DNA from 3 places in the Marinibacterium sp. SX1 genome. Region 1 is predicted to be linked to each of the others. Evidence: riboswitches for the same ligand, from Rfam matches in the RefSeq annotation. Region 1 holds a riboswitch; each other region holds the start of a gene.

Region 1 (7,060 bases):
AATACCTGACCCAGGCCGTGGGCATGGACAATGCCGCGCCGCGCGTGGCCAGCGCCGATGCCTTCGTCGCCAGCTATACCGAGCGTTTCGGCGGCGCGCCCAACGGCCCGGGCCTGCCCAACAGCTATGACGCGGCGATGATCGCCCTGCTGGCCATGCAGGCCGCCGGCCCCGATGCGACGGGCAAGGACATCGCCGCCGCCGTGGCCCGGGTGACCGATCCGGCCGGCACGCCGGTGACCGCCGATGCCGACGGCTTTGCCCAGGCCATCGAGGTGCTCGGCGCGGGCGGCACGGTGATGTACCAGGGGGCCACGGGCAACGTGGTCTTTGACGCCAATGGCGACGTGGCCGCCCCGGCGGTGACCTGGAAATTCACCGAAACCGGCACCGAAGAGGTCAGCTACATCACCCAGGAAGAGGTCCGCAGCCTGCTGACGGGCAACTGAGCGGCAAGGTGATGAAGGCACCGGCCGGCCCCCGCGACCTGGTCGTGGCCGTCATCGGCCATGGCCGGATCGGCCGGCAGGTGCTGGCCCATCTCGATGCCGCGCCCGGGCTGATCCCCGGGCGCGTGCTGACCCGCAGCGGCCGGCCCGACACCGGAGATGCGGATGACTTCCTGTCGACCCCCTGCGACCTGATCCTCGACACCGCCGGCCCCGGCGCGCTGCGCGCCCATGGCGCGGCCTGCCTGGCCCATGCGCCGGTCTGGTCGGTGGGCGCCGCCGCGCTGGTCGATGACAGCCTGCGCGACCGGCTCGCGGGCGTGGCCCGGACCCATGGCCACGGGCTGCGGCTGTTCGGTCCCTGGGTGGCCGGCGTGGCCCAGGTGCCGCCCGGGCTGGCCACCGGGCTGGTGCTGCGGATCTCGCGGCCCGGATCGGGAGCCGAATTTGCCGGCCCGCTGCGCGCGGCGGCGGCGGCCTTTCCCGACGAGCTGAACTTTGCCGTGGCCGCCGCGCTCTGCGGCCCCGGGCTGGAGGCCACGCGGGTCGAGATGACCGACGGCCCCGAACACAGGATCGAGGCCCGGCTGGACACGCGCATCGGCTGTTTCACCTCGACGATGGCCTTTGCGCCCGGCGGGCTGCATCCCACCGCCCAGGCGCTGATCGCCGGGCTTGAGGCGCTGCACCCGGGGATCGGCTATGGCGCCTGACTGCCTGGCTGCGCCACGGGTCACGCCCGACATGAAAACACCGCCCGGCAATGCCGGACGGTGCATGCGTTCTCGCCAACAGGGTCCCTGCCCTATTCCGCCGCGATAGAGGCCGCGCCGCCGGGGCGATAATTGAGGATCGGCGCCAGCCAGCGCTCGGCCTCGGCCAGCGACATGCCCTTGCGCGCGGCATAATCGGCCACCTGGTCGCGCTCGATCTTGGCCACGCCGAAATAATAGCTGTCGGGATGGCCGATATAGAGCCCCGAAACCGACGAGCCGGGCCACATGGCCATGCTGTCGGTCAGCTCGACCCCGGTATGGGCCGTGGCATCAAGCAGGCGGAACAGCGTGTCCTTCTCGGTGTGGTCGGGCTGGGCCGGATAGCCCGGCGCCGGACGGATGCCGCGATAGGGCTCACCGATCAGCTCCTGCGGCGAGAAGACCTCGTCGCCGGCATAGCCCCAATGGCTGCGCCGCACCCGTTCATGCAGCATCTCGGCCATAGCCTCGGCAAAACGGTCGGCCAGCGCCTTGACCAGGATCGACGAATAATCGTCGGCCTCGGCCTCGAACCGTTCGGCAATGGCGATTTCCTCGGGCCCGGCGGTGACGACAAAGCCACCGACATAATCGGCGACGGTGCCTTCGGGCGCCACGAAATCGGCCAGAGCCAGGTTCGGCCGGCCGTTGCGCTTGCGGGTCTGCTGGCGCAGCGTGTGCAGCATGGCCAGCGTTTCGGTCCGGTCCTCGCCGGTATAAAGGCGGATGTCGTCACCCACCGCATTGGCCGGCCAAAAGCCCAGCACGGCCCGCGGGCCGAACCATTTCTCGCCGATGATCCTTTGCAGCATGGCCTGGGCATCGGCAAAGAGCGACCGGGCGGCCTCGCCCTGTTCGGGGTGGTCGAGGATTTTGGGATAGACGCCTTTCAACTCCCAGGTCTGGAAGAACGGGGTCCAGTCGATATAGCTGGCGATCTCGGCCAGGTCCCAGCCCTCGATGACCTGCGCCCCGGTAAAGCCCGGCGCGGGCACGGAATAGTCCGACCAGTCGATCTGCATGGCATTGGCCCGGGCCTCGGCCAGCGGCAGGCGGGTCTTGGCGGCCTCGGCGCGTTCGTGGCGTTCGGCCACCTCGTTGTACTCGGCGCGGATGCCTTCGATATAGGCGGGCTTCTGCGTCGGGCTGAGCAGCGAGGACACGACCCCCACCGCCCGGCTGGCATCGGTGACATAGATCGCCTGGCCGCGCGCATATTGCGGCGCGATCTTGACGGCCGTGTGCACCTTGGACGTGGTCGCGCCGCCGATCAGCAGGGGGATGTCAAAGCCGCCCTTTTCCATCTCGTCGGCCAAATGAACCATCTCGTCGAGCGAGGGCGTGATCAGACCCGAGAGCCCGATGACATCGGCATTTTCGGCCCGCGCCACGTCGAGGATCTTTTGCGGGGGCACCATGACGCCCAGGTCGACGATTTCGTAATTGTTGCAGGCCAGCACGACGCCGACGATGTTCTTGCCGATGTCGTGCACGTCGCCCTTCACGGTGGCCATGATGACCTTGCCGGCGGACTGGCGCTGGCCTTCCTTCTCGGCTTCCATGTAGGGCAGCAGCACGGCCACGGCCTGTTTCATCACGCGGGCCGACTTGACCACCTGGGGCAGGAACATCTTGCCTGCGCCAAAGAGGTCTCCGACCACGTTCATGCCGGCCATCAGCGGGCCTTCGATCACGTCGAGCGGCTTTTCGGCGGCGACGCGGGCGGCCTCGGTGTCTTCCTCGACGAATTCGGTGATGCCGTTGACCAGCGCATGCTCCAGCCGCTTTTCGACCGGCCAGTCGCGCCAGGCCAGGTCGCGGACCTTTTCCTTGCGGCCCTCGCCCCGGAAGCGTTCGGCAATGTCCAGCAGCCGTTCGGTGGCCGTGCCGCCCGCCTTGGGCTGGCGGTTCAGGACGACGTCTTCGCAGGCCTCGCGCAGGTCGGCATCGATCTGGTCATAGACGGCCAGTTGCCCGGCGTTGACGATGCCCATGTCCATGCCCGCCGAAATGGCGTGATACAGGAACACCGCGTGCATCGCCTCGCGCACCGGTTCGTTGCCCCGGAACGAGAACGACAGGTTCGAAACCCCGCCCGAGATGTGGCAATGCGGCAGGTTCGCCCGGATCCAGCGGGTGGCCTCGATGAAATCGACGCCGTAATTGTCGTGTTCCTCGATCCCCGTGGCCACGGCAAAGATGTTGGGGTCAAAGATGATGTCCTCGGGCGGAAAGCCCACCTCTTCGGTGAGGATCCTGTAGGCCCGGGCACAGATTTCCGTCTTGCGGGCAAAGGTGTCGGCCTGGCCGTCCTCGTCGAAGGCCATGACCACAACCGCCGCGCCATAGGCCAGGCAGAGGCCGGCGTGATGGCGAAACGCCTCTTCGCCTTCCTTCAGCGAGATCGAGTTGACCACCGGCTTGCCCTGCACGCATTGCAGCCCGGCCTCGATGACCTCCCACTTGGAACTGTCGATCATGATCGGCACGCGGGCGATGTCGGGCTCGGCGGCGACGAGGTTGAGGAAATCGATCATCGCCTGTTTGGAATCGATCAGGCCCTCATCCATGTTGATGTCGATGATCTGGGCGCCGTTGGCCACCTGGTCGCGGGCCACGTCCAGGGCGGTGGCATAGTCGCGGTTGGTGATCAGCTTGCGGAACTTGGCGGATCCGGTGACGTTCGTGCGCTCGCCGACGTTGACGAAGGGAATGTCGCTGGTCAGGACAAAGGGTTCCAGGCCGGACAGGCGGAGCAGATGATCGCTCATGCGAGGGTCTCCCGTTTGATCTGGCGCGGGGCGTGCGGGGCAACGGCCTCGGCAATGGCGCGGATATGGTCGGGCGTGGTGCCGCAGCAGCCGCCGACCACGTTGACCAGCTTTTCCCGGGCGAAGATTTCCACCTGCTTGGCAGTGTCCTCGGGGCCTTCGTCATAGGCGCCGAAGGCATTGGGCAGGCCGGCATTGGGATAGGCGCAGATCAGGCTGTCGGCGACCCCGGCGAGTTCGGACAGGTGCGGGCGCATGGCCGAGGCGCCCAGCGCGCAGTTCAACCCGACGGTCAGCGGCCGGGCATGGCGCACCGAGTGCCAGAAGGCGGTCGGCGTCTGGCCCGACAGCGTGCGGCCCGACGCATCGGTGATCGTGCCGGAAATCATCACCGGCAGGCGCGTGCCATGTTCGGCAAAGGCCTCGAAACAGGCAAAGACGGCGGCCTTGGCGTTGAGCGTGTCAAAGATCGTTTCGATCAGGATCAGGTCGGCCCCGCCTTCGATCAGCCCGCGGATCTGCTGGCCATAGGCCAGGCGCAGGTCGTCGAAGGTCACGGCGCGATAGCCCGGGTCGTTCACGTCGGGGCTGATCGAGGCCGTCCGGTTGGTCGGCCCCACGGCTCCGGCCACCCAGCGGGGCTTGCCGTCTTCGGCCGTGGCCCGGTCCAGCGCCTTGCGGGCGATGCGGGCGCCGGCGACGTTCAGGTCATGCACCGCGTCTTCCATGCCGTAATCGGCCTGGGCGATGGTGGTCGAGGAAAAGGTGTTGGTTTCGACGATGTCCGCCCCGGCCATGACGAAATCATAGTGGATCTGTTCGATCACCTCGGGCTGGGTCAGCGACAGCAGGTCGTTGTTGCCTTTCTGGGGATGGTCGGAATGGTGCGGACAGGGCTTGTTGCCATGGCCGTGGAAATCGTCTTCGCCCAGGCCCAGCGTCTGGATCTGCGTGCCCATGGCGCCGTCGAGGATCAGGATGCGATCCTGGGCCGCGCGGGTGAGATCGGCAAAAGCCGGTGAGGCGGGAAGCGTGAAGGCATGCATGGATGGGGCTCGCGAGTTTGATCGCGCCCTCTTTACCGCGCGTGGGGAACTGAGGGCAAATTCATAATGGGAAAGAAGAATATGAGCCTCAGTCATGAAGATGCCCCGCATTTCGATGGATCGCCCAATGCGCTTGCAGGGCATGGCCGGGCGGCGCGGGACAGGGGCCGGACCGCGCCACACGGCCGGATTTGCCGATTGACAGCTGCGCGGGTTTCCTGCCAAGCGTGACGGCGACCGGTTCCGGGGCCTTTCGGGGGCCCGGAGGAAAGAGGGAATGCAGTGCGGCGCCAGGGGCCTTTGCCCGGACGCGCCAAGTCTGCAACTGCCCCCGCAACTGTAAGCGGCGAGCGCGGCTGACATGCCACTGGAGCAATCCGGGAAGGCCAGACCGGCGCCACGACCCGCAAGTCAGGAGACCTGCCGGACAAGCGCCTTTGGGAAAAGGCGTTCCCACCGGACGCCGGGGTGCGCGTCTGGCCTGTGGCGGCGCATGGCTTGCGCGCCGCTCAACGGGTCTGCCGCCCTTGTCGTCCTGACAGCAATTGCGCCGGGTGTGGCGCAAGTCGACAAGGATGAAGACCACATGAGACAGACCCTGCTGACCGCGGTGGCCGCCTCTGCCCTGGCCGCGATGGTGCCGTTTCTGGCCCCCGGCGCCGCCCGGGCCCATTTCCTGCTGGAATACACGACCGACACGATGATCGACCGGCCCGGCGATGTGCCGGTCAAGCTGATCTTCTGGCATCCGATGACCGTCGGCCATGTCATGGACCTGGCGATGCCCGAAGAATTCTACATGATCCACAACGGCGAAAAGACCGACCTCAAGGGCTCGCTGGAGCCGGTCGACTTCACGGGCGGCGAGAACACCGGGGCGGCCTTCAGGGGCGTGGTGCCGGTCAAACGCTCGGGCGATTACGTCCTGGTGACGGTGCCGGTGCCCTATTACGAGGAATCCGAGGATATCTATATCCAGCAGCTGACCAAGGCCTTCCTCAACCGCAACGAGCTGCCGACCGACTGGATGGAGCCCGTGGGCCTGCCGACCGAGATCGTGCCGCTGAACAAGCCCTACAACGTGCTGGCCGGGTCGACCTTCACGGGCCGGGTCCTGGCCGATGGCGCGCCGGTCGCCGGCGCCGAGATCGAGATCGAATACATGGCCGCCGAACCCGACATGGAGAGCGCCTCCGCCTCCGCGCCCGTCGTTGCCCCGCCGCCGGGTGGCGCGGTGGTCGCGGTGTCGGATGCCAACGGCTATTTCACCTTCGGCATCCCGAAAGCCGGATACTGGGGCTTTGCCGCCCTGGGCACGGGCCCCGCGACCGAGCACGACGGCAAGGAGCTGAGCCAGGACGCGGTGATCTGGATCCGCGCCTGGGACCTGGAGTAACCGGCCATGCACATCGTCGATGGCGCCCTGTCCAACCCCGTTGTCATCGGTGGCGCGATTGCCGCCGTGGGCGGGGTGGCCATGGGCCTGCGGTCGCTGACACTCGAACGCATCCCGGCCACGGGCATGCTGTCGGCCAGTTTCTTCGTGGCCTCGCTGATCCACGTGCCGATCGGGCCATCGTCGGTGCACCTGATCCTCAACGGCCTGGCCGGGCTGGTGCTGGGCTGGGCGGCCTTTCCCGCCCTCTTTGTCGGCCTGTTGCTGCAGACCGTGTTCTTCGGCTTTGGCGGGCTGACCGTGCTGGGCGTCAACACCGTCAACATCGCCCTGCCCGCGGTGCTGGTCGGGCTGGTGCTGGGCCGGCTGGTCGCCCGGGGCAGCCCGCTGTCCGGAGCGATCTGGGGCGGCATCGGCGGGGCGCTGGCCATTGCCGGCACCACGGCCATGGTCGCCCTGTCGCTGGCCCTGTCGGGCGATGAATTCCTGCCCGCCGCCCGGCTGGTCTTTTTGGCCCACCTGCCCGTCATGGTCATCGAAGGCCTGCTGACCGGCTGCGCCGTGCTGCTGGCGCGCAAGGTCAAGCCCGAGCTGTTCACCACGTTCAACGGAGCCGCCGCCCGATGACCCGCCTGCCCCGCCT
Region 2 (7,060 bases), on a different replicon from region 1:
TTTCCAGGAACACGCTGGCGATCTTGCGTTTGTTCGGGTCGGCGGTGACGTCGTATTCGTCCAGCACCAGCCGGGCCTTGGCCTGCAGATGCGGGTTTTCCTCGGACCAGCGGAAGGCCTCGTCGACCTCGCGGGTGGAGCAGAGCGTCGAGAAGATCGACGAATAGCTGCGCGCGTGCACGGCCTCCATGAAGGCCACGTTGGTCAGCACGGCCTCTTCGTGCGGGGTCTGGGCGTCCGCCAGCATGGCAGGCGCGCCAACGCTGTTCTGGATCGTGTCCAGCAGGGTGAGGCCGGTGAAGACGCGGATCGTCAGTTCCTGCTCGTCCGGGCGCAGGGTGGCCCAGCTTTGCACGTCGTTGGACAGCGGCACCTTCTCGGGCAGCCAGAAATTGACGGTCAGGCGGTTCCAGACCTCGAGGTCCTTGTCGTCCTGGAGCCGGTTCCAGTTGATCGCGCGCGGAACGGCGCGGGGCGCGGTGTCTTTCATCGGTCGGGTCCTGTCATGCCGCGCGGTGGGCGGCTTCGATGTTGTTGCCGTCGGGGTCGAGAACATAGGCGGCGTAATAGCCGGGATCGCGTTCTCCGGGGCGGCCGTTGTCCGTTCCGCCGGCGGTGAGGGCCGCGGCGTGGAAGGCATCGACCGCCGCCGCCGACGGGGCGGTGAAGCAAAGGTGGATCGGGCTGCGCGCCGGGGCGTGGCCGTCGCGCCAGAACTCCGGCGCATCCGGCCCGACGTAGAGGAAACGTTCGCCCTCGCCGGCCACGATGAAGGCGCCGTCGGGGTGGCGCTGGACGATGCTCAGGCCAAGCGGGGCCAGCGCGGCCTCGTAGAAGGCCAGCGCCCGCGCCGCGTCGGCGGTGATGAAGCCCAGATGGTCGAACATGGCCGTCTCCGGTTGAATGGGGCAATCGTCACGGTCGGTTGGAGGGGCGGCGGGGTAAACCCCGCCCTACACTGGCCCCGTAGGGCGGGGTTTACCCCGCCACGTGGTTCACAATGTGCAGGAGACACAACCCTGCACTTCGGTGCCTTCCAGCGCCGTCTGGCGCAGTCGCACGTAGTATATCGTCTTGATCCCCGATTTCCACGCATGGATCTGGGCGCGGTTGATGTCCCGCGTCGTCGCCTCGGCCGGGAAGAACAGCGTCAGCGACAGGCCCTGGTCCACGTGTTCCGTCGCCGCCGCATAGGTGTCGATGATCGCCTCGGGGCCGATCTCGTAGGCGTCGCGGTAGTACTCGAGGTTGTCGTTGTTCATGAAGGGCGCGGGGTAATAGACCCGGCCGATCTTGCCTTCCTTGCGGATCTCGACCTTGGACACGATCGGGTGGATCGACGAGGTCGAGTTGTTGATATAGCTGATCGACCCGGTCGGCGGCACCGCCTGAAGGTTCCGGTTGTAAAGCCCGTCCTTCATCACCGCCGCGCGCAGGGCCGCCCAGTCGTCGCGCGTGGGTAGGATGATGCCGAAGCGTTCGAAAAGCGCCTTCACCGTCTCGGTCTCGGGCAGCCAGTCGCGGGTCGTGTACTTGTCGAAGAACGTCCCGTCGGCATAGGCCGAATCCGCGAACCCCTTGAACGTCTGCCCCTTTTCACGCGCCAGGGCGTTCGAGGCCCGGATCGCGTGATAGGCCACGGCGGCGAAATAGACGCCGGTGAACTCGATCCCCTCGGGCGATCCGTAATGGATATGTTCCCGCGCCAGGAACCCGTGCAGGTTCATCTGGCCCAGCCCCACCGCATGCGCCTCGTCATTGCCGCGCCGCACCGAGGGCACGCTGTCGATGGCCGACATCTCGGACACGGCGGTCAGTGCGCGCAGGGCGGTCTCCACGGTCGCACCGAAATCCGGCCCGTCCATCGTCGCCGCGATGTTCAGCGAGCCCAGGTTGCACGAGATGTCCGTGCCCAGATGGCTGTAGCTGAGATCCTCGTCGAACTCGGACGCCTCGTTCACCTGCAGGATCTCGGAACACAGGTTCGACATGGCAATCCGCCCCGCGATCGGGTTGGCGCGGTTCACCGTGTCTTCGAACATGATGTAGGGATAGCCGCTTTCGAACTGGATCTCGGCCAGCGTCTGGAAGAACGCCCGCGCGTTGATCTTCTTCTTGCGGATCCGCTTGTCGTCGACCATCTCGTCGTATTTCTCGGTCACCGCGATGTCCGAGAACGGCACGCCATAGACCTTTTCCACGTCATGCGGCGAGAACAGGTACATGTCCTCGTTTTTCTTGGCGAGCTCAAAGGTCACATCCGGGATCACCACGCCGAGGCTCAGCGTCTTGATGCGGATCTTCTCGTCGGCATTCTCGCGCTTGGTGTCGAGGAACCGCAGGATGTCCGGGTGGTGGGCGTTCAGGTACACCGCCCCGGCGCCCTGACGCGCACCCAGCTGGTTGGCATAGGAAAAGCTGTCTTCGAGCAGTTTCATCACCGGGATCACGCCCGAGGATTGGTTCTCGATCCCCTTGATGGGGGCGCCGTGCTCGCGGATGTTGGTCAGCATCAGGGCCACGCCGCCGCCGCGTTTGCTGAGCTGCAGGGCCGAGTTGATGCCCCGCCCGATGCTCTCCATGTTGTCTTCCAGCCGCAGCAGGAAACACGAGATCAGCTCGCCGCGCGAGGCCTTGCCGGCGTTCAGGAAGGTCGGCGTGGCGGGCTGGAAGCGGCCGGAGATGATCTCTTCCATGTAGGCCATCGCCTGCGCCTCGTCGCCGCGCGCCAGTGCGAGCGAGACCATGACGACACGGTCTTCATAGCGTTCGAGATAGCGCTGCCCGTCGCGGGTCTTGAGCGTGTAGGAGGTGTAATACTTGAACGCGCCGAGGAAGGTCGGGAAGCGGAACTTGCGGGCATAGGCCGCGTCCCAGATCTTGCGCTGGAAGTTGCGCGAGTACTGGTCAAGGACCTCGGCCTCGTAATAGCCCTCTTCGACCAGGTAACCGAGCTTTTCGTCCAGCGAATGGAAGAACACGGTGTTCTGGTTCACGTGCTGCAGGAAATACTGCCGCGCGGCCATGCGGTCGGCGTCGAACCGGATGCGCCCCTCGTCGTCGTAGAGGTTCAGCATGGCGTTGAGCGCGTGGTAGTCGAGCCCCGACGCCGATGCGTCGTCCTTCAGGCCGTGGTCAAGCATTGCGTCCTCCAGAACGTCTGCAATCCCGCACGCAGGCGGGTGATGTCGGTGTCGGTACCGGCCAGCTCGAACCGGTACAGCATGGGCACGTCGCACTTGCGGGCAATGACCTCGCCCGCAAGCCCGTAGGTGGCGCCGAAATTGCGGTTGCCGCCGGCGATGACCCCGCGCAGCAGGCGGCGGCGGGCCGGATCGTTGAGGAACTGGATCACCTGTTTCGCCACCGCGCCGCGGCCCTGGCCGTCGGCATAGGTGGGCGTGATCAGCACAAAGGGGTCGGCAGGGGCGGGCATCGGGTCGCCCTCGTCCAGGGGGATCCGGTCGGCCGGCAGGCCAAGCGCCTGCACGAACCGCGCCGTGTTCCCCGACCGCGAGGAATAATAGACCAGCCCGCCCAAGGGATCAGGCCAGCCGGCCGATCAGGTCGGGGCGGAACCCGGCCCAGTGGTCTTCGCCGGCGATCACGACGGGCGCCTGGCGATAGCCCAGCTCGGTCACGCGGGTCATCGCGGCATCGTCCTGGGTCAGGTCGATGACCTCGAAATCGAGGCCCCGTGCTTCGAGCGCGCGCGTGGTGGCCGTGCACTGAACGCAGGCCGGTTTCGAATAGACGGTGATGGTCATCCCATGTCCCTTCTGGGCCGGCTCGGGGCACGGGGGACACGCAAGGCAACGGCAAGCCCGGGGCCGGCCGTCCTGTCACGCATCCCGCGGCCCTCCGCCGACGGTCGTCGTTGTCCTCGCCCTGGCAGGTTTCCTGACTTGCGGCTCGGCGCTCGGCTGGCCTTCCCGGGGGGTGCCGGTGGCATGTCAGCGTCGCTTGCCGCTTACAGTTGCGGGGGCAGTACCGGCTTGGGCTGTCCGGACCTGATCCATCGGGCCGCACCGGTTTCCCTCTTAGCCCGAGACGTGAATCACGGGCACCAAAGCAACTCTATATTGGGGTTTGCGGGGTGGGGATGTCAATATGTAGTTGTCGGTGAATGGGCCGTCCCGTGGCCCTATCGCCTGATCTGCGGCAATGGTGCTCACGCCGCCGATGCAAGGCATGGCCCGGCCCGGGGCCGTGTCCGGCCGGGCCGGCAGGCTGCCCGAATGCGCGAAGCAGGCGCGGGATGCAACCCTTTCCGGCCGCGTGGAACCGGCGAAAGCCATGGCGCGCGGAATGACCGCGGGGAAAGCCGGCGGAACGGGCATCGGGGGGAATTGACCCGGTTTTGCCGGACCAGTAAGAGATACGTTATAACATATCATCACAGGCCCGCGAGGTGTCCCCGTGGTTGCCGGTTCCAGGGCCGGCCCATCCGGCGCCAGCCCCGCCAATCCCCTTGCCCCGTTCCCCGGGGCCGTCGAAAAGGACACGCCCCATGATCCGATCGCTCCTGGCCACAAGCGCCGCCCTTGCCCTGCTGGCCGGCCCGCTGACCGCCCAGCCCGACGACACGCTCGACGTGGTCGCCCAGTTCGAGATCCAGTCGCCCGAACCCTCGACCAGCGGTTACATCTTCACCCGCATGGGCATCGCCGAAACCCTGGTGAACGCCGATTCCCAGGGCAACCTGACCCCCGGCCTGGCCACCGGCTGGCAGGTGTCAGCAGACGGGCTGACCTGGTCCTTCACATTGCGCGACGGGGTTGTCTTTCACGACGGCACGCCGATGACCGCCGACACCGTGCTGAACGCGCTGGAGATCGCCCGCGCCAAGCCCGGCCCGCTGAACGACCTGCCGATCACCGGCATCGCGGCGGGCGACGGCACGATCGACGTCACCCTGTCCGAACCGCTGGCCGCCTTCCCGGCCTACCTGGCCTATTTCCGCTACCAGATCCTGGCGCCGGACTCCTACGGCCCAGATGGCGCGGGCGTGGCGGTGATCGGCACCGGGCCCTATCGGATCACCGCGATGGAGCCGCCGCTCAGCCTGGATGCCACGGCATTCGACGGCTATTGGGGCGCCGCGCCGCATATCGCCGACGTGACCTATTCGGGGGTCAGCCGGGTCGAGACCCGCGCGTTGATGGCGGAATCGGGCGAGGCAGAGTTCGTCTTCGGCCTCGACCCGGCCAGCGTCACGCGGCTGGGCCGGCTGGACGATGTCGAGGTGCTGTCGGTTGCCATCCCCCGCACGCTGCTGATCAAGGTGAATGCCGGCCATCCCTTCCTGTCCGAGCCCGAGGCCCGCAAGGCGCTGAGCCTGGCCATCGACCGGGCCGGGATTGCCCGGGCCGTGCTGCGCTATCCCGAAGGGGCCGACCAGCTGTTCCCGCCGTCCATCGCCGGCTGGCACAACGATGAGATGGCGCCGCTGGCCTTCGACCCCGAAGCGGCCCGCGCCCTGCTGGCCGACCTGGGCTGGACCCCGGGCGCCGACGGAATCCTGACCCGCGATGGCCAGCCCTTTGCCCTGACCCTGACCACCTATCCCGACCGGCCCGAGCTGCCGCTGGTTTCGGCCGTGCTGGAACAGCAGTTCCGCGACATCGGCGTGGCACTGACGATCAACACGACCAATTCCTCGGAAATCCCGGCCGGCCACCAGGACGGCTCGCTGGACCTGGGCCTGATCGCGCGGAATTTCTCGCTGATCCCCGATCCGATCGGCACGGTGCTGGGCGATTACGTCGGCAATGGCGACTGGGGAGCGATGAACTGGCAGAACGAGGATTTCACCACGCTGGTCGGCGCCATCGCCCGCGGAGACGGGGGCGACGCCGACAAGGCCGCGGCGGCCGCCATCCTGCAGGCCGACCTGCCGATCATTCCCATCGCCTGGTACCAGCAGACGCTGGCCGTGACCGACCGCATCGACGGCGCAACCATCGACCCGTTCGAACGCAGCTTTGGCCTGCAGGACATCCGGTGGGCGGAATGAACACCCTTGTGTCGCGCCTGGTGCAGGCGCTGATGGTCGCGGTCCTGATCGGCACCGCCACCTTTGTCATGATGCGCAGCCTGCCCGGAGATGCCGCCTGGCGCATCGCCGCCGGGCGGTATGGCTATGATCATGTCGATGCCGCCTCGGCCGATGCCGTGCGCACAGAGCTGGGGCTGGACGGCCCGGCGCTGCCTGCGCTGCTCAGCTGGCTGGGTGACCTGGCCCGGCTGGATTTCGGCACCTCGCTGGTCACTGGCCAGCCGGTGATGGGAGAGATCGCGCACCAGCTGGGCGCCTCGGCGGCGCTGGCCCTCGTGGCGGTCCTGCTGTCGCTGCTGATCGGTCCGCCCCTGGGCATCCTGGCCGGCCTGCGGCCCGGCGGGGTGCTGGACCGGGCGCTGCTGGTCACTTCGACCGGGCTGAAGGCCATACCGCTTTTCCTGATGGCCCTGGTGCTGATCGTCATCGTTGCCGTGCAGCTGCGCTGGCTGCCCGCCGCCGGCCATGGCGAGGCCCGCCATTTCATCCTGCCGTCGCTGACGCTGGCCCTTGGGCTGGCGGCCGTCAACGCGCGGATCACCCGCGATGCCATGGCCCGGATCGCCGGCATGCCGTTCTGGCGGTTCTCGCAATGGAAGGGTCTGACCGAGCGCCAGACCCTGATGCGCCACGGGCTGCGCAACGTGTCGGTGCCGCTGATCACCTATCTCGGCCTGCAATTCGTCACGCTGGTCGAAGGCGTCATCGTCATCGAATCCGTCTTCGGCTGGCCCGGGATCGGCCATGCGCTGGTCCATGCGATCTTTTCGCGCGATGTGCCGATGGTGCAGGGCACGGCGCTGGTGCTGGGGCTGGGTTTTGTGCTGGTCAACGCGGTCATCGACCTGGCCGTGCGGCGCCTTGATCCGAGGGCGGCAGCATGAGCGCGCTGGATCTTGCGCCGACCCGCGCGCCCGGCCTGCCGGTCACTCGCCTGATCGGGGCGGGGCTGGTGCTGCTGGTCGCGGCCTTTGCCCTGCTGGGGCCGCTGCTCATCCCCGG
Region 3 (7,060 bases), 1.4 Mb from region 1:
GGGGCGTGTCCTTCAGCAGCGAGGTCGCGGCCATGACCTGGCCCGACTGGCAATAGCCGCATTGGGGCACCTGGTGTTCGACCCATTTCTCGACCACGCGCTGGCCGACCGGGTCGGCCTCGATGGCTTCGATCGTGGTGATCTCCGAGCCTTCGACGACCTCGACGGGCGTGACGCAGGACCGGGTGACATAGCCGTCGACCAGCACAGAACAGCCACCGCACTGGGCCACGCCACAGCCGTACTTGGTGCCGGTCATGCCCAGGTTGTCGCGCAGGACCCACAGGAGCGGCGTGTCCGGTTCCACCTCGATGTCACGGGTTTCGCCGTTGATATTCAGTTTCATGGAGACCTCCGGAAGCTGGATGCGGGGCGATGGCCCCGGGGCCGGGCGGGCGCCCGGCGATCATGTATCTTGCCCGGTCAAGGCTAAGGCATTCCGGCGGCGGGTATTATGGCCGCCAGGAATATAACGGTCATGCGGGATCGGCATAAATCCCGGGTTGGCCCCACGGCGTATGTCGCCGGGGGTGCCGTGGCCCGGCATGTGTCAGGCACGGAGCGGTCGGCCAGTCGTCAGGCCAGTCGTCGGGCCATTTGTGCGGCGACGGACCGCCGCGCCGCGGCATCCGTGTCGCAGGAAGGCCACGGCCCCAAGGATACAGGATGCCGCCCCGTTCCGATAGCTTTTTGCCGACCCGGCCCGCTCTCGGCCACGGCCCGCTCCCGGCCCCGATCCGACGGGCGCCGCGAGCGGACCGGCGCCGCTCAACCCCGGCGGCGCAGCAGCCAGACGAAGAACGCCCCGCCGACCAGCCCGGTGACAATGCCGATGGGCAGGTCATCGGGGGCCATGACCGTCCGCGCGGCGATATCGGCCCAGACCAGGAAGATCGCTCCGATCAGGGCCGAGAACGGCAGCACCCGGGCGTGATCGCCGCCCACCAGGATGCGCACGATATGCGGGATCATCAGGCCGACAAACCCGATGATGCCCGAAAAGGCCACCATGCACCCGGTCAGCAGCGCACCCACGAAAAACACCGTCAGGCGGAACCGCGCCACGGGAATGCCCAGGGTCGCAGCCGTCTCGTCGCCCATCGTCATGGCGTTCAGCCGCCGCACATGGGACATCAGCCAGGCCCCGCACCCGGCCAGCACCAAAGCGGGATAGGCCAGCTGATCCCACTGGGCCAGCCCCAGCCCGCCAAGCATCCAGAAGACCACCGTATGGGTAGCCCGGGGATCTCCGAGAAAGATCAGCAGGTTGGCGCAGGACATCACGATGAAGGACACGGCCACCCCGGCCAACACCAGCCGGTCGGCCGAGGTCGAGCGGGTGACGCTGGAAATGCCCAGCACCAGCAGCGCGGTGGTCATCGCCCCGCCAAAGGCCAGAAGGGGCACGGTCAGCAGGCCGATGAACAGCCCGGTGTGCAACAGCGCCAGGATCGCACCAAAGGCCCCGCCGGCCGAGATGCCCAGCAGGTGCGGATCGGCCAGCGGATTGCGCGTGACCGATTGCAGGCTGGCGCCCACCAGCGACAGCCCCGCGCCCACCATCGCCGCCAGCAGGGCGCGCGGCAGGCGGATGTCCCAGACGATGGCCGCCTGGCCGGTGGTCCAGCCGGCCTCGACCAGCCCGGGCAGCAGCCGGTCGGCCACCACGCCCCAGACCGTGCCCAGCGGCACCGCCACGGCCCCCACGCTGACCGCCACCGAGATCGACAGGGCCAGCGCGGCCAGCCCCAGGAACGTCAGCGACGGCAGGACAATGGCCCGGCGCGCGGGGATCGGGACGGCGTGATCGCTCATTCGGCCCGAAAGCCTTCGGCCAGCTTGCGCACGGCCCGGATGTTGCGCGGGCCAGGGGTGGCCTCGACATATTCCAGCACGACAAACCGGTCATTCTTGACCGCGTCCAGGTCGGCAAAGGCCGGCGTTTCCATCATGAAGGCGCGTTTCTGTTCGGCCGTGACCTCGCCGTAATTGACGATCACGATGACCTCGGGATTGCGCGCGACCACCTCTTCCCAGCCGATGGTCGCCCAGCTTTTCTCGAAATCATTCATGATGTTGGTGCCTCCCGCCGCTTCGATCAGCGCGTTGGGCATGGCATAGCGCCCGGCGGTGAAAGGCGTTTCCTCGCCGCTGTCATAGACGAAAACACGCGGCGCGTGGTCCAGCGCCGGCAGCTCGGCCAGGTAGGCCGCCAGCTCTGCCCTGTAGCCATCGACCAGCGCCTGCGCCCGGTCCGGCACGCCGAAAATCGCGCCGAGGTTCAGCAGGTCGTTGTACATGTCGTCCATGCTGGCCGCGGGCTTGTCCATGATATGGGTGCAACTTTCGGTCAGCTCGTAGACCTGGATGCCGAAGGGGGCCAGCGTCTCGGGCGTGACCTCGCCGCCGACACGCATGCCGTAGTTCCAGCCGGCAAAGTAGAAATCGGCCCCGGCGCCGACCAGCACCTCCTTGGACGGGTATTTCTCGGCCAGTTCGGGCAGCGCGCCGATGCCCGCGCGCATGTCCTCGTCGATCTTGTTCCAGCCGTTGATGCCGGTAAAGCCGACCATGCGGTCGGTCAGATCCAGGGCCAGCATCATCTCGGTCAGGTTGACGTCGTTCGACACGGCGGCGGCGGGCGGCGCGTCAAAGGTGACCTGGCGGTCGCAGCTCTGGACGGTGACGGGGTCGGCCAGGGCCGGCGCGGCGGCACAGAGCGCCAGCGTGGTGATCAGGTGTTTCATGGATCGGGTCTTTCGCAATCAGAGATGGAAGGTCAGGTGGGCTTTGCCACCCGGGTCGAGCGACCGGCGCTGCACGCGCACGCCGAAGGCCCGGGCGATCAGGTCTTCGGTCAGCACGGTGTCGGGCCGGCCACAGGCCAGCATCCGGCCGCCGGCCAGCAGCAGCACCTCGTCGGCCAGGTCGGCCGCCAGGTTGATGTCATGCAGGCTGGTCACGATGGTCGGGCCCAGGCCGCGCAGCAGCGCCAGCAGTTCCAGCTGGTGGCGGATGTCGAGATGGTTGGTCGGCTCGTCCAGGATCAGCAGGCGCGGTTCCTGGGCCAGGGCCCGGGCGACCATGACCCGCTGCCGTTCGCCACCCGAGAGCGATCCGAACAGGCGGTGGGTAAAGGCCGCCAGGCCCAGCCGGGCCAGCACGTCGCGGACGATGGCCGCATCCCTCTCGCCGCCGCTGGCGCTGGCCGACAGGTGCGGCGTGCGGCCCAGGGCCACGATCTCCCCCACGGTCAGGGCGAAATCGGTCGGCTGTTCCTGCAGCACGACGGCCACCGACCGGGCGACCTGGCGCGCCGATTGCGCCCAGATGTCACCCCCGTCCAGAAGCACCCGGCCCGCCCGGGGGCGCAGGTAACGATAGAGCAGGCGCAGAAGCGTCGACTTGCCCGCGCCGTTGGGCCCGATGACGGCCAGGATGCGCCCGGCCCCGATCTCGAAGCTGGTCGGCTGCAACAGGGTCAGCCCGCGTTTCGGCCCCCAGGTCAGGCCCTCGGCCCGCAGGGCGGCGGCCTCAGGGGCGGGGCGGGGTGAGGAGCCGGGCGGGGCGCCGGGCGACACGGGGCCCGGGCCGGGTGGTCGGGGGATTGTTTGGGTCATGATCGTTGCGCCCTCCGCGCGACCGCGGGGAGAGCCGGATATCCATCACACCTGTCGGCTGTCGCCGTCTTGCCATGTCGGACCTCCTGCCGGGGCACCCCGCCCGGTCAAAGTTGATGTCACGATGGCAGGTCTCCTGACTTGCGGGTCACGGCTTGCCCGAGCCTTCCCGGCCATGGCTGGCCAGTGGGTCTCTCGGGGTCGCTCGCCGCCTACAGTTGCGGGGGCAGTCACGGATTTGGCCCGGGGGCCGCACCGTATTCCCTTTTCATCCCGGAAAAGCACTCCCCGGGAAACCATCGCCGGCACTAGACCGGGCGGCAGCGGAATGGTCAAGCGCCAAGCGGTGGCGCCTCGCCCCCGCCCACCGACAGGCGCGCACCGCCCGGCCAGGGGCCGGGGACGTGCAAGCGATCTGGGCGGCAGGGCACGGGCTGGCATGGTGGTGGGAATCTCGCGGCTCAAAATGATATGTTATAACGTAACACTTATCTTGCCGAAATGGCCGGGTCAATTCCCCTTTGACTGTCCCCCGCGCCTTCTCCTGCCCGCCCCATCGGCCATTCGCCATCGCCATGCCGGCCAAGGCGTCAGCGGACCCCGCATGGGGGCCCGCTGGCCGTTTCATTCGGATCAGAACGGCATGTTCCAGCGCAGCGCGCCGCCGTAATCGCGTTCATTGCCCGTCAGGTGCCCAAAGGCCGACAGGTCGAACGACCCGCCCCCGGCGGCCAGGATGGTCACCCCGGCCGACAGGTCGAACTGCGTGCTGTCGATCTCGCTGCGCCAGTCGAACGGAGCCACCCCGCTCGACGCCCCGGCCAGCCGCGCGCTTGCGTCAAAGGACGTGTTGCCCAGGAATTGGGTCACCGCCAGCACGGCATTGGGCCGGATCTCGGTGCCCCGTGCCGTCACAAAGCTGCCCCCGACCTCCAGCCCCGGGCGCAGGTAGGCAAAGGTCTCGGCCGCCGTATCGATGGCCAGCGCCGTGCCCGACCCGCTCTCGGTGTAGGAACTCTCGCCGAAATGGGCGAGCCCCAGGTCCATCCGCGGCTTGAGGAACCAGCCGCCCTGGTCGAACGTATAGCCCGCGCGCAGCTGGGCGCCCGACACCCATTGGTCCTGGTCACCGCTGGCCACATCGGCCCCGGCCACCCGCCGGTTGTCGAAACGGCCATGGCCCGCATGGATCGCCGCGCCGAATTCCCAGCGGTCGACGAACCGCTTGACCGACAGCCCGCCGGAAAAGGTATCACCCTCGCTGGTCGCACCGGTATCGGTCGTCAGGCTGGTGGAATCGTAGGCCAGCGCCCCGCCCAGGGCGAGACCGTTGTCGAGCAGCATCTGCCCCCCGGCCGTGATCCGCAGCCCGTCCTGGTCAAAGCCCGAGGCGCCGCCGGTGGCATCGCGTTCGAACCGGTTGACCCCCAGGGTCACATAGGCGCATTGGCCGTCCTCGGCCCAGACATTGCCCTGGCCCTCGTGCGGACAGCTGAACAGCCCGTCGGCAAAGCGCAGCGTGCGGTAGAGCCGGGCAACGCCGTTGCTGGTGGCCAGCTCCGGGCTGAGCCCGTTCATCGCCACGGCGTAATCCTCGTGGCTGGCCACTTCGATCAGGGTCTGGGCCAGGCCGTCTTCCAGCTCGCCCTGCTGGTAGAGCGCGTTGAAATAGCTGGTCAGCCCGCCCTGGTTACCGTTCAGCGCGGCCAGCAGGGTGTCGTTGGCGTAGTCGACCTCGTAGCTCAGGGTCAGCTCGGTGTCGGACGCCGCGGCCAGCTGATAGCGCGCAACGACCGAGGGAACGAGTTCGAGTCCCGAAGCATCCACCCCGCCGGCAGCCTCGATGATGGTCAGCGTCTGCACCCCGTTCGGATGCTCGCTGGCCTTCAGCACGTTGATTTCCAGCGCGCCGTGCAGCTCGGCCCGACCATCGACACGCAGCAGGTCGGTGTCGACGCTGGCCATGTCCACGTCAAAGCTGAGCGTGCCCGCGTTATGCAGGAAATTGCCGGTGATCCGCGTGCCCGACAGGGTCCCTTGCCGGCCGACATAGACCTGGCCCCAGTTGCGCAGCCGCGCCACGTCGAGGATCTCGCCGGCGTTCACCACGCCGCCGGCCAGGTTGTCGACCCGGATCGTTGCCGGCGCCCGTGCATCGACCGCCGCGGCCGAGGCATCGGCCGTGGCGGATGCGTCCGGCGTGACATAGGTGCCCAGGATATCCCCGGTGACCGTGCCGGTGTTGTCCAGCGTCAGCGTGCCGCCCCCGAAGGAATGGATGGCCACGCCGCTGACCGCGCTGATCGTGCCGGCATTTGTCAGCGTGCTGTTCGACCCGGAATGGATATAGACCCCGGCGCCGGTCAGGGCATTGTCGTAGATCGCTCCGCCACCGCCCCGGATGTCGGCATCTTCGCCGATGGTGATGGTGGAATGGCCCCCGCCATCGCCCATGTTCTCGACATGGATGGCATGGGCCCCGGCCCCGGTGGCCGACACGCTGCCGGTGGCCGTGACGGCGACGGTGGTATTGGCCACCGCGCCGGAATTGCCCTCTCCACCGGCATATTGGGCAAAGATCCCGTGGGCCCCGGCCCCAGTCGTGGCAAGCTGGGCGCCCGAATAGGTCACGGTGACAACACCGGCCGTGCCGGTGCCCCCGAAGCTGCCGACATAAGAGCTGTCGGTCGAGGTCTTGTCGACCGTGCCCTGCACGCCGCCGCCGCCGCCGACCGACTGGGCAAAGATGCCCACCGAATTGTCGCCCGACGTGGTGATGCGCCCGCTGGCATCGACCGTCACCGCCCCGCCGTTGCCCGAGGCATCGGCCGAGCTGTCCAGCACGCGGATGCCGATCCGGTCGTGATCGCCCAGGATCATCGAGCCGCCATAGCCGCCCCCGCCACCGACCGATTGCGCGAAGATGCCGACCGAAGCGGCGTTCAGGTCGCCGGGCGTGGCCGGGCCGGTGGTGATGTCGGACCCGGCGGTGACGGTCACCGCCCCGCCGTCGCCCTGGGCCTTGCCGGAGCCCCCGACGGAGACCTCGGCCGTGGCGTCATCTGTCAGCGTGCCGGTGCCGCCAAAGAGCGTGCCGCCCCCGCCGCCGACCGATTGGGCAAAGATGCCCGGCGATTGCTCGGCCGCCGTGGTGATCGCCCCGTCGTCCGAAGCGACCGTCACGGCCCCGCCATCGCCCGCCGCACCGTTGCGGCCGCCGATCGCCACGTTCACGTCGTAAAGCGCCGACAGGCCGGTGGCGCTGCCGGTGTTGCCGCCGCCGCCGCCGATCGACTGGGCCACCAGCGCAGCGCTGCCGTAGCTGGCCGTCGATATGGCGCCGGTATTGGTGACCCCGACCGCCCCGCCGTCGCCGCCGCCGGCCCCGTTGCCGCCGATCTCGGCCGTGTAGGTCGCGGTGATGTCGGCCGCCTCGCCGC

The links. A riboswitch is a leader RNA that binds a small molecule or an ion and turns the genes downstream of it on or off. The one in region 1 is predicted to bind cobalamin.
Region 2: it holds a riboswitch for cobalamin, as region 1 does, so the genes downstream of both, nrdH (glutaredoxin-like protein NrdH) here and ACK3BB_RS11675 (DUF4198 domain-containing protein) in region 1, are expected to answer to the same signal.
Region 3: it holds a riboswitch for cobalamin, as region 1 does, so the genes downstream of both, ACK3BB_RS05465 (ABC transporter ATP-binding protein) here and ACK3BB_RS11675 (DUF4198 domain-containing protein) in region 1, are expected to answer to the same signal.

What each region holds. Positions count from the first base shown of each region.
Region 1 is NZ_CP177144.1:2,604,184-2,611,243, reverse strand. It holds gene ACK3BB_RS11695 (ABC transporter substrate-binding protein) at 1-449, shown strand, start outside; gene ACK3BB_RS11690 (aspartate dehydrogenase domain-containing protein) at 461-1,162, shown strand; gene metH (methionine synthase) at 1,255-3,975, opposite strand; gene ACK3BB_RS11680 (homocysteine S-methyltransferase family protein) at 3,972-5,021, opposite strand; cobalamin riboswitch at 5,243-5,463, shown strand; gene ACK3BB_RS11675 (DUF4198 domain-containing protein) at 5,608-6,417, shown strand; gene cbiM (cobalt transporter CbiM) at 6,424-7,044, shown strand; gene ACK3BB_RS11665 (cobalt ABC transporter permease) at 7,041-7,060, shown strand, end outside.
Region 2 is NZ_CP177148.1:86,371-93,430, forward strand. It holds gene nrdF (class 1b ribonucleoside-diphosphate reductase subunit beta) at 1-490, opposite strand, end outside; gene ACK3BB_RS24825 (VOC family protein) at 504-887, opposite strand; gene nrdE (class 1b ribonucleoside-diphosphate reductase subunit alpha) at 996-3,143, opposite strand; gene nrdI (class Ib ribonucleoside-diphosphate reductase assembly flavoprotein NrdI) at 3,125-3,541, opposite strand; gene nrdH (glutaredoxin-like protein NrdH) at 3,546-3,767, opposite strand; cobalamin riboswitch at 3,874-4,086, opposite strand; gene ACK3BB_RS24845 (ABC transporter substrate-binding protein) at 4,511-6,016, shown strand; gene ACK3BB_RS24850 (ABC transporter permease) at 6,013-6,942, shown strand; gene ACK3BB_RS24855 (ABC transporter permease) at 6,939-7,060, shown strand, end outside.
Region 3 is NZ_CP177144.1:1,200,718-1,207,777, reverse strand. It holds gene ACK3BB_RS05480 ((2Fe-2S)-binding protein) at 1-346, opposite strand, end outside; gene ACK3BB_RS05475 (FecCD family ABC transporter permease) at 769-1,815, opposite strand; gene ACK3BB_RS05470 (ABC transporter substrate-binding protein) at 1,812-2,747, opposite strand; gene ACK3BB_RS05465 (ABC transporter ATP-binding protein) at 2,766-3,620, opposite strand; cobalamin riboswitch at 3,730-3,936, opposite strand; gene ACK3BB_RS05460 (hypothetical protein) at 4,254-7,060, opposite strand, start outside.